DNA from 3 places in the Paenibacillus sp. cl6col genome. Region 2 is predicted to be linked to each of the others. Evidence: riboswitches for the same ligand, from Rfam matches in the RefSeq annotation. Region 2 holds a riboswitch; each other region holds the start of a gene.

Region 1 (3,281 bases), on a different contig from region 2:
CAGACCATTCAAATCAACTTCAACGGCAAAATCAATTCAGTTAACGTGGGAGGTAAAACCGCGTTGGCAGGTGATCAACAGATCCAACTCGATGGTCCGGTTGAAAAAAACGGGGAACGCACCTTTGTTCCGTTAAGCTTTATTTCGAAAGTCATGGGAGCCAGCGTAAAGTGGGATAATCCAAGCAGAACAGCAAATATTACGCCGGTTAAGTAATGATATAAAACGCTGCCTAGTCCATTGGTAGCCCTTGCATGAGCTTGATTGATGAACATGTTCTATTAAACGATTGAAGCATCATTGTTTAGAACCAGTCTGTCAATCCAATCATCGTAATAAGGCCAAGAATGAAGGAGACGGTGGCCGACCGCTGATGTCCGTCTCCATGACTTTCAGGAATCAGTTCTTTATACACAATGAACATCATTGCCCCTGCTGCAAAGGACAGCCCATATGGAACCAGATTGCTCACATAAGAGCTAAGTGTGTATCCGAGCATGCTGGTGACAATCTCAACGACGCCTGTTAAGGTAGCGATGCCAAGCGCTTTCCAGCGATTGATGTTCTGATTGACGAGGAATAAGGCGACGAGGAAGCCCTCTGGTGCATTCTGCAATCCAATGGAAAACGCGATTAACGGCCCAAGTGTATCATTGCTGCTCGCATAACTGACGCCGACAGACAAGCCTTCCGGCAAATTATGAAGGGTGATGGCCGCAATGATAAGGAATGATTTCTGTTCGATATTGATGCGAATTCGTTGATTCGGATTCTCCAAATCCATATGAGGCAGGGAATGCTCCAGCCACAGCAGCACGAAGCAGCCAAGCAGCAGGCCGAATGCAATCACGAACACATTAGAGCTGGCAAGCGCTTCGGGGATAAGATTGAACATTGAAGCTGTTGTCATGATCCCTGCTGTATAGGCGAGAAGGATATCCCTCATACGGTGAGACATGCTCCTCATGAACAAGATCGGGATGGCCCCGATGCCTGTGGATAAGGCGGAAATGGTGCTGCCGATTAACGCTTCTGTCATACTACTCTTCATCCCCTTGCTCGAATCCGGTATTCGAATTGAATTGATATTTGGTGATCGTATCATACAGACATCCTCTACGCCAAGAAATCAATGAGGTAATTATTTGAGTTAAAATGGAATATTGTCCCTTGTTTCACATGGAACTTTTTTCGACAGGAATCTAGTGAATATGAGCAATCTGCTGTCATAAAGCATACGAATAACGAAGTTGATGGGAGATATAAGCATTGCCTCAATGATCAGCGGACACTTTGCAATTTCTGTTTGTCACTGGACTTTCTGATGGATGAGGACTATAATTACCCGTGTAATATGGTAGCTTCGATAACTGCATATGCACGCTAGGGGTGCTGGAATTTGGCCGGCTGAGATTGTATCCCATTAAGATACCGACCCTTACACCTGATCTGGGTAATGCCAGCGTAGGAAAGACGTTGAACCGCGTCATTATTGTTATAATTAGGTTGCTTGCTTATTCGTCATGCTCTGCATGAATGTGCGCTGCTTTGGGCAGAATGGACATAATTGCTGTACGGATGAACGAATGCCGGATGACCTTATTGACGTGATTCATCGTATGATGCACATTCGCATATACGCGTAGAACGGCACACAAAGCGTCCCAGAGGGGGCGCTTTTTTTTGTGGATCTGAATCGTGTTGCAGGACGGCGGGACGGGAACTTGCTCATCCACACATATACGATCGAGCGGATCGTCCAACTGGTGAACGCGGCAGGCGTTATCGAAGCACTTTCTAATTTCATGATCGGCTCTCCACTAGTGAGGGAAGGAAGAGAAGGGGGATTCATCATATGCAACGGACACGCTTTACACGAGGGTTGATGCTGGCGCTCGTTATCATGATGACATTTGCGCTCGCTGCTTGCGGCGGCAAGGGTCAAGAAGCAGGACAAGGGAGCCAGGCAGAGGGGAACACGACTCAGGAGCAAGGAACGGATAAGTCGAAGGAGAAACGCGACATTAAGCTTGTGCTTGATTGGACGCCGAATACGAACCATACTGGCTTGTATGTCGCTAAGGAGAAGGGCTACTATGAGGAAGAAGGTCTGAATGTTGAGATATTGCAGCCGAGTACTGGCGCATCAGAGGCGATGATCGCATCGGGAGAAGCGCAATTCGGTGTTAGTGTTCAGGAAAGTATTACGATGGCTCGACAACAAAATGTTCCGATCGTGTCGATTGGTGCGATCATTCAGCATAATACATCAGGCTTTGCCGCGCCGAAGGACAAGAACATCAAGTCACCTAAGGACTTTGAAGGCAAAACGTATGGCGGCTGGGGCTCTCCGGTTGAGGAGATGATTATCCGCACGATTATGGAAAAGGACGGCGGCGACTATAGCAAGCTGAAGAGCGTCAACATGGGCAATGCCGATTACTTTACAGCCGTGAAGAAGGATATTGATTTCGCGTGGATCTTTTACGCTTGGACAGGTATTGAAGCAGAGCTTCGTGGTGAGCCGATTGATATGCTGTATGTCAATCAATATGCGAAGGAACTCGACTATTATACGCCGGTTCTTTCGACAAGCGAGAAGCTGATCAAGGAAGATCCTGAATTGATTAAGGCATTCATGCGTGCTACGTCCAAGGGCTATCAATATGCGATTGACAATCCAGAAGATGCAGCCAACCTGCTGCTTAAAGCTGTGCCGGATTTGAACAAAGATCTGGTTATCGCAAGCCAGAAATGGCTGAGTCCGAAGTATAAGGACGATGCACCTCGCTGGGGCGAGCAAAAGCGTGACGTATGGGCAAATTACATGAATTGGCTCGTGGGGAACAAATTAATGGATAAGAGCATTGATGTAGACAAGGCGTTTACGAATGACTTCTTGCCAGCTTCATAAGCCTATACGGTTATAGGAATAGGCAATGGGCGCATATGCGCCCTTTTGCTGTATATCGTTACCTGTGTATATCGTTACATGATATCGATACGAGATAATCGTCACCAAGACCGTTACAAGTTGATCATTACATGAGGATTGAGAAAGAGGAGGAGAAGCAAGATGGCGAACAGTTTAGTAAGCATTCAGATCGTTCCGAAGACGAAAAATGGGGAAGACGTAATTCCCTATGTAGATCGTGCAATCGAAGTCATTCAAGCATCGGGTGTGAAATATCAGGTAAATCCACTGGAGACAACGATGGAAGGCGAACTTAGCGAACTCTTCCGTATTATTGAGGATATGAACAAGGCCATGATTGAGATGG
Region 2 (3,281 bases):
TCGTGAGCTCGCCAATCAAGGCACGATCGGCATTGAATTTGGCCTCACTCTCCTGTGCGCTATGGTCATTGTAGCCATCTTTGCCCCACTCACCGTCCGCGCGTATATGCGCCGCACCTAAATTTCAAATAAGCAGCCCTCAACAATTTCGGTAACTGAAAAAACATCTTAACACCCAAATGTAAACATGTACGGTAAGGAGTAGAGAACTAAATCCCTGCTCCTTATCGCATGATACGGGAAATGGAAGTATTCCTAACAGAGTCATGCTACACCCTTAGCAGAGAAGGGAATATCCTTGAATATCCACGGATAACCCCCTTAATTCTATTTTACGAATCGCCTGTAGAGGTCTATACTTAAGGGGTGTTAAGGAACAAGGCATTTCACAACAGCTTCGTTCAATCGGGATGCAGCAATCCCCCTTGAACCCAGTTATCATACGGGTTCTTAGCTCAGTTGGTAGAGCAGTTGACTCTTAATCATCAGGTCGAGGGTTCGAACCCCTCAGAACCCACCAATTATGTGATCAAAACGGCAGAGAATGCCGTTTTTTTGTTGCATCCTCTTCATTTTTGAACGGCAAAAAGGTAACGTTATTCTATCAGTCGGAGACAATGGTATCGGCGTTCAGGAGCCGATCAAGGAACATATTTTCGAAGAATTCATCCGCGGCGATGGCCCGATTAAAGACAGTACAGGCTTAGGTCTCGCCATTTGCAAAAAAATCATAACGCTCCATGATGGCACGATTGAACTAACGCAGGATCAGTGTTACCATACCTTGTTTCAAATCACGTTGACTATTACGGAGGACTAGAGTTCCTTCATGATGTCGGGCATCACCTTCAGGCTTCGATACCACGGATCGTTTGCATGCCCGGATCTAGCCCATTGCAATATTAAGCTCCAGTTTGAAGTATTCCTTTTGGTGTTACACCCTTTACAAACGGATCATCCCGTGTATAATGAAAGCTGTCAAGCATATGAACGATGGAAACTGCATAGTGAATTTCGAACACTAGGGGTGCTGTAACAAGCTGAGAGACAGCGGCAACGCTGTTAACCCTTACAACCCGAACTAGATAATACTAGCGTGGGGAAGTGTAGTCGACTGATTGATATAAGCTGCGGCTTCGTCATGTTCGTCATTGCATGAAGCCATGTCATACCCTTGTATCCTCAAGCGTAACTGCACCGACTCACGGTGCAGTTTTTTTGTTGTCTGCTGACCACATATTGATTCGTCAGGGAGGATATAAGTTATGAGTCAGTTATCTTGCGGTACGAGCCGCATCGTTGGTTGTCGCTTTTCTATCTATCCGATGAGCGATCGCTTCGTTGACCTTATTTTGGGAGCGTTGCGAGACACAGACATGTCTAAGGTATGGTGCCATACCGATGATGTCAGCACCTGGGTTCGTGGGCGCAGTGAACACGTATTCGATGTCGTTCAGTCAATCTTTTTACATAGCGCGGCAAGTGGAGAACATGTTGTGCTGAATGCTACCTTCTCTGTTGGCTGTCCGGGCGACACACAAGGAGATGCCTTCATGAATACGGACGAAATTCGAATGAATGCGGAACGGTATCAAGCGATTCCTCTCAAGGTCGCTGCTCATTTTGCGCTCTACCCGCTCGGAACGGCAGATTACATGGATACGATCTATGAGATCATTGGCCTTGCTAAGGAAGAAGGCACTTTCGATGAGAGCGCTCATTATGCAAGCCGCTTAGAAGGAGATGCACAGCGAGTATTTACTACACTTAAGAACGCGTTTAATCGGGCGAGAAAATCAGACAAGTCCCATGTAGTGATGACAACTACGATGTCAGCCAACAGCCCTTCCACAAGGTAGCAGCTGAAGATAAAGAATTTCCAAAATGCAAATTACAAACCAAACGGACTCATCCGATCATCGTTCTAAGAAAAGAGGAATGTTCATGAATTCGCGAAACAGCCAATGGAAATTACGAGATATTGTCGTTCTCAGTTCATTATCTGTTGTGTTTGCCGTCATTTATCTGCTCTTCTTGCAATTAGGCAATGTGCTTGTTGGCTTTATGGGGCCGATGGGATATGAAGTCATCTTCGGCATTTGGTTTATCGTATCGATCATCGCTACCTATATTATCCGCAAGCCCGGGGCTGCCGTCATTTCTGAGACAGTCGCTGGACTGATTGAGGTATTAATCGGCAACGCCGTAGGGCCTATTTTGATTGTATCCGCCCTAATTCAAGGTTTGGGTGCCGAAGCCGTATTTGCCGCTACAAGATATCGGAATTATTCAACCAAAGTGCTTATGGAGGCTGGGGTGGGCTCCGCTGTATTCAGCTTCGCGTGGGGGTATTTCCGCAACGGTTATGCGGCCTACTCTGTTGGTCTCATCCTCGCGATGTTCGTCGTTCGCTGTATAAGTGGCGCACTCCTCTCGGGTCTGCTTGGCAAATGGATTGCGGACGCCTTGGCCAATACAGGAGTTCTTAGAAGCTTCCCAATTGCAAAGGGGCAGCGATAACATGGCAAGCCCAGCGCTTCTCATTCCCAATCACCCAGCACAATCGACCTTACAACGTGACGCCGAGCATGGAGCTCTTATTGCACTGGAAGCCACTGATCTGACACTCGCCTTCGAGACCGAAGGCAAGCCTGTCTTATCCAACATCAATGTCACCCTGCATGAGGGGGAAACCGTTCTGCTGTTGGGCCCAAGTGGCTGTGGCAAGAGCTCGCTAGCCTTTTGCCTTACCGGGCTATATCCACATGCAATAGACAGTCTAGTTGAAGGCAGTGTCCTCGTGTACGGCAAGCCAATCGAACAGTACGATTCCGGTGCAGCGGCCCAGCATATCGGAATTGTATTTCAAGATTTCGAAAGTCAGTTCTGTATGCTGCGTGTAGAAGAGGAAATAGCCTTTTGCCTAGAAAATCGGGATTGTCCTCGAACTGAGATGGAATCCATGATTCAAGAGGTATTAGAAAAGGTAGGATTGCTCGCATGGCGTCATGCGTATATTCACGAACTATCGGGAGGCATGAAGCAGAAGCTGGCTCTCGCCTGCGCTCTAGCCCTTCGCGTGCACATGCTTGTATTGGATGAGCCCACATCGAATCTCGATCCGTATACAAGACATCAATTTGCTGTACTCATTTCAGAACTGGCACGCAAGGAAGGGATGGCTCTGCTCATCATTGAGCACCAATTGGACGATTGGATCGGCATGGCGAATCGCCTGCTCGTGATGGATGAGGATGGAGCTCTCGTCTTTGACGGGCTTC
Region 3 (3,281 bases), on a different contig from region 2:
GTGACAAATGATACGGATGCCGATCCCGTCCGATATTCAGATCGAATGATTCCATGACTTGTTCCACTCTATGTGCAATGTCCGATTCATCCCAGTTGTTCTGCCTAGGTTCATAAGCAAGCTCATCATAGATCGAATCCGTTAGAAACTGCATCTCAGGATTCTGAAATACGAAGGCGAGTTCGGCTGGAGGCTGCTTTCCCGTATTTCTGAATCGTGGGAACCATCGCTTGCGAGCCTGTGCTGGCAGCTCTTGACCCTCAATAAGATACATGCCTGTAGTACGCAGAATTTGCATAAGAGACAACAATAGTGTGCTCTTGCCAGCGCCGTTCTCTCCGATAATCGTAATCCATTCCCCCGGATAAATATCTACGCTCGGGACGGATATGCGACGAATTTCTTCATAGTATCCGCTAAAATCACGCAAAGAGAGCAGTGGCTGCACGGCTTGCAGACGCGTGTAGGTGAGCCCGCCGTCCTGCTTGCAATGAGGCTGTTGATATCCGTTCGCCGTTCGTTGCTGCGTTATGGCTTGGTAGGCTTCTGAATAACTGTAGTCCTGCCATACACCGGGATACCAAATACCATATTCAATGAGCTTATCTTTATGATGTAGAAATACATTTTTCGGCTCGTCGTCCGCAATGATTTGTCCAGTGCTGTCGAATAGCACCACACGATTGATAATGTCGATAACATGCTCGATTTTGTGCTCCACGATTAGAATGGTGGAGGAATCGGCAGCTTGTTTCACGGTGTCCCAGACTTGCTTCGTTCCTTCTGGATCAAGAAGCGCTGTAGGCTCATCGAGGAACAACACCTCTGGTTCTAGCAGCAGGACGGACGCAAGCGCGAGCCGCTGCTTCATTCCTTGGGATAGCGTATGGATTTCTGTATGCAGATTGTTGAACTGCAATCCCACTCTTTCAAGTATGCCTGTCATGCATGCTGGCATTTGATCATAGGGGATCGAGAGATTTTCCAGTACAAAGGCGAGCTCTTCATCTACATATGGCATGCAGAACTGGCTGTCCGGATCTTGGAATACGAAGCCCCAGCTTGAAGGAAGCTTAATCTGATCGTATTTCATCGGCACTTCGATAGAGTGGGGCATAATTCCGCTTAATACATGCAGCAATGTTGATTTGCCGCAACCGCTTGGCCCGAGGAGCAGTACCTTCTCACCGGTAGAAATGTGGAAGGAGAGGTCCTTGAACAGCAAGGAATCCTCTCCTGGAAATGTTAGGCGCAAGCGGTCAACAAATGCAGACGAATTCGCATGAGATTCCTGTTGCATGTGTAACCACCTTATTCCGAATTTGTGGCGTACGCACAAATTCTATCTATTCATATTATGCGTGCTATTGATTAAGTACCGCGTAATCTTCTTTGGACACAGGACGTATGGATTTGGTTACCCCTGTCACTTCCAATGCACGAACGAGCAAGCCGGCAAATACGCCAGCGAAGATGAACGCACTAATGACACGAAGTCCGTACTTCAAGACGAGCACCCATGTCTCGTAATCTGCATATCCGTAACCGAGATCGATAATGAATGAGCCGACTGCGGACAGAATGCCAGCGATGCCTGCGATGACGATGCTGTGCTTGCGGTATCCAGTCAAGGCGAATGCCAATTCTGCCGCCAGACCTTGTACACAGCCATACACAATCGTCTCTAGTCCCCAAGCAGAGCCAAGAATAGCCGATAAATTAGCGGCAGCAAGACTTGCAAGGAAGCAGACGCCGGGCTTGCGAATGACTAGGTACGCGAATGGGCCAGCCATAAACCACATGCCATATGTTAATTGTCCTGCTTGTGGGAACAACGGCTTTGCGAGACTGTAGACGCTCTCCCACATTTTGAAGATCACACCAAATACGACCCCGATCATCACGGTAATGAGAATATCCGTAAACTTTAATTTGTTGCTTCTCTGTTGTTCTGGCAACATAACCCTCTCCTTTGTTGTATAGCTAGCATACAAAAAAACCGTCTGGCAACCAGACGGTAGAAGAGTCCTAGATCACAGCAGAGCATGATCACACGACAAATACAGATTCTCTACGCTGGCATTATCCAGATCAGATTAACGGTCAGTAGCGGTATACTCATCTACAATCTCAGCCTGATTCCTCAAGCCCCCGAATTTGTATGACTATGCAATTGCTCATATCATACAATATTCATGATAGGTTGACAACGAAATGTTTACAAAAAACATAAAAATAGGATAGGGATAGAAGCCAATGATTGTAATCGTTCGCTAGACAACATCGAAGAGAGGAATAAGGAGATAAGGAGCGTGTTAGGAGATTTGAAGAGAGAATAGAACAAAATGAGGATCAGGAAGAAGTCCTGATCCTCATGAATTGTTAATCGTGTGAAGTTGTAGAATGTCGTCTCAATGACAAGCTGTATACGATCCCTCCGCATGCAAGAACTGCTATGAGCAGAATAATCAGGCCACTGTATAAGGCAAATGAAGCTTCCTTGGCAACGGTAGGTGTCAGTGAAGTCAACAGCCAACTATGTGTAAGCAGACCGCCGACTACAGCGATGCCGATGCCTTCAGCCATAAAGCATGCAAAGCTGAGCATGCTCATTCCTTCTCCTGCTTGGTCAGGTGCTAGCGATTCTGCAACGGATGCAGATATAACTGTCTTGATGAATGACAACCCTCCGAACACGAGCACGAGGGCGAACGTCATCAGCCATGGAGAATCATTCCCCCACGCAAGGAGCGTGACGAAACTGAATGTGACAAGACCTATTCCAGCGACAAATACAAATGAAGTTCCTCTCTTATCAACGAGAGTTCCACCGAGTATGCCGAACAGAATAACGCTGAGTGACCCTGGGAAAATGATCGCGCTGCCGATAACAGCGGTCGAAAGTTGATGTACATCCCGCATGAAGTAAGGAACCATGGAAATAAATCCAGCTACCGTTCCTAGCAAAATGGAACCAGCAAGCGTGCCAAGTACATATGGGCGATTAGCGAACAGGGACGGAGCAATAAACGGTTCGCGAATACGGCGGATATGCAAAGCAAACCCAAGAACGAGAATCATACTGCAGACCAGATAGAACCAGACATATGTCGTAGTAAACAAGGTAAATAGAATAATGCCTGCTGACAAGAAGGCAATGCCGATGATATCTGTTCTCCCATTGCGAGAAGGCTCCTGCGGCAGTGCGGTCAAGAAGAAGGGGAGACTGACTATTGTCATTACCGGAATGACAAACAGGTAGGACCAATGCACATAATCTG

The links. Region 2 has a riboswitch for thiamine pyrophosphate ahead of BLS15_RS15100 (YkoF family thiamine/hydroxymethylpyrimidine-binding protein). Riboswitches for the same ligand answer to the same signal wherever they lie in the genome.
Region 1: linked by a shared signal. The riboswitch ahead of BLS15_RS25670 (hypothetical protein) and the one ahead of BLS15_RS15100 (YkoF family thiamine/hydroxymethylpyrimidine-binding protein) in region 2 are both predicted to bind thiamine pyrophosphate.
Region 3: linked by a shared signal. The riboswitch ahead of BLS15_RS21915 (ECF transporter S component) and the one ahead of BLS15_RS15100 (YkoF family thiamine/hydroxymethylpyrimidine-binding protein) in region 2 are both predicted to bind thiamine pyrophosphate.

What each region holds. Positions count from the first base shown of each region.
Region 1 is NZ_FNAZ01000013.1:109,365-112,645, forward strand. It holds gene BLS15_RS25660 (stalk domain-containing protein) at 1-216, shown strand, start outside; gene BLS15_RS25665 (ZIP family metal transporter) at 305-1,039, opposite strand; TPP riboswitch at 1,376-1,489, shown strand; gene BLS15_RS25670 (hypothetical protein) at 1,686-1,886, shown strand; gene BLS15_RS25675 (ABC transporter substrate-binding protein) at 1,856-2,914, shown strand; gene BLS15_RS25680 (thiamine-binding protein) at 3,077-3,281, shown strand, end outside.
Region 2 is NZ_FNAZ01000005.1:165,055-168,335, reverse strand. It holds gene BLS15_RS15115 (ABC transporter permease) at 1-121, shown strand, start outside; tRNA gene BLS15_RS15110 (tRNA-Lys) at 445-520, shown strand; gene BLS15_RS15105 (sensor histidine kinase) at 545-820, shown strand; TPP riboswitch at 1,014-1,120, shown strand; gene BLS15_RS15100 (YkoF family thiamine/hydroxymethylpyrimidine-binding protein) at 1,266-1,859, shown strand; gene BLS15_RS15095 (ECF transporter S component) at 1,945-2,520, shown strand; gene BLS15_RS15090 (ABC transporter ATP-binding protein) at 2,522-3,281, shown strand, end outside.
Region 3 is NZ_FNAZ01000009.1:148,237-151,517, forward strand. It holds gene BLS15_RS21910 (ABC transporter ATP-binding protein) at 1-1,300, opposite strand, end outside; gene BLS15_RS21915 (ECF transporter S component) at 1,365-1,961, opposite strand; TPP riboswitch at 2,052-2,165, opposite strand; gene BLS15_RS21920 (MFS transporter) at 2,383-3,281, opposite strand, start outside.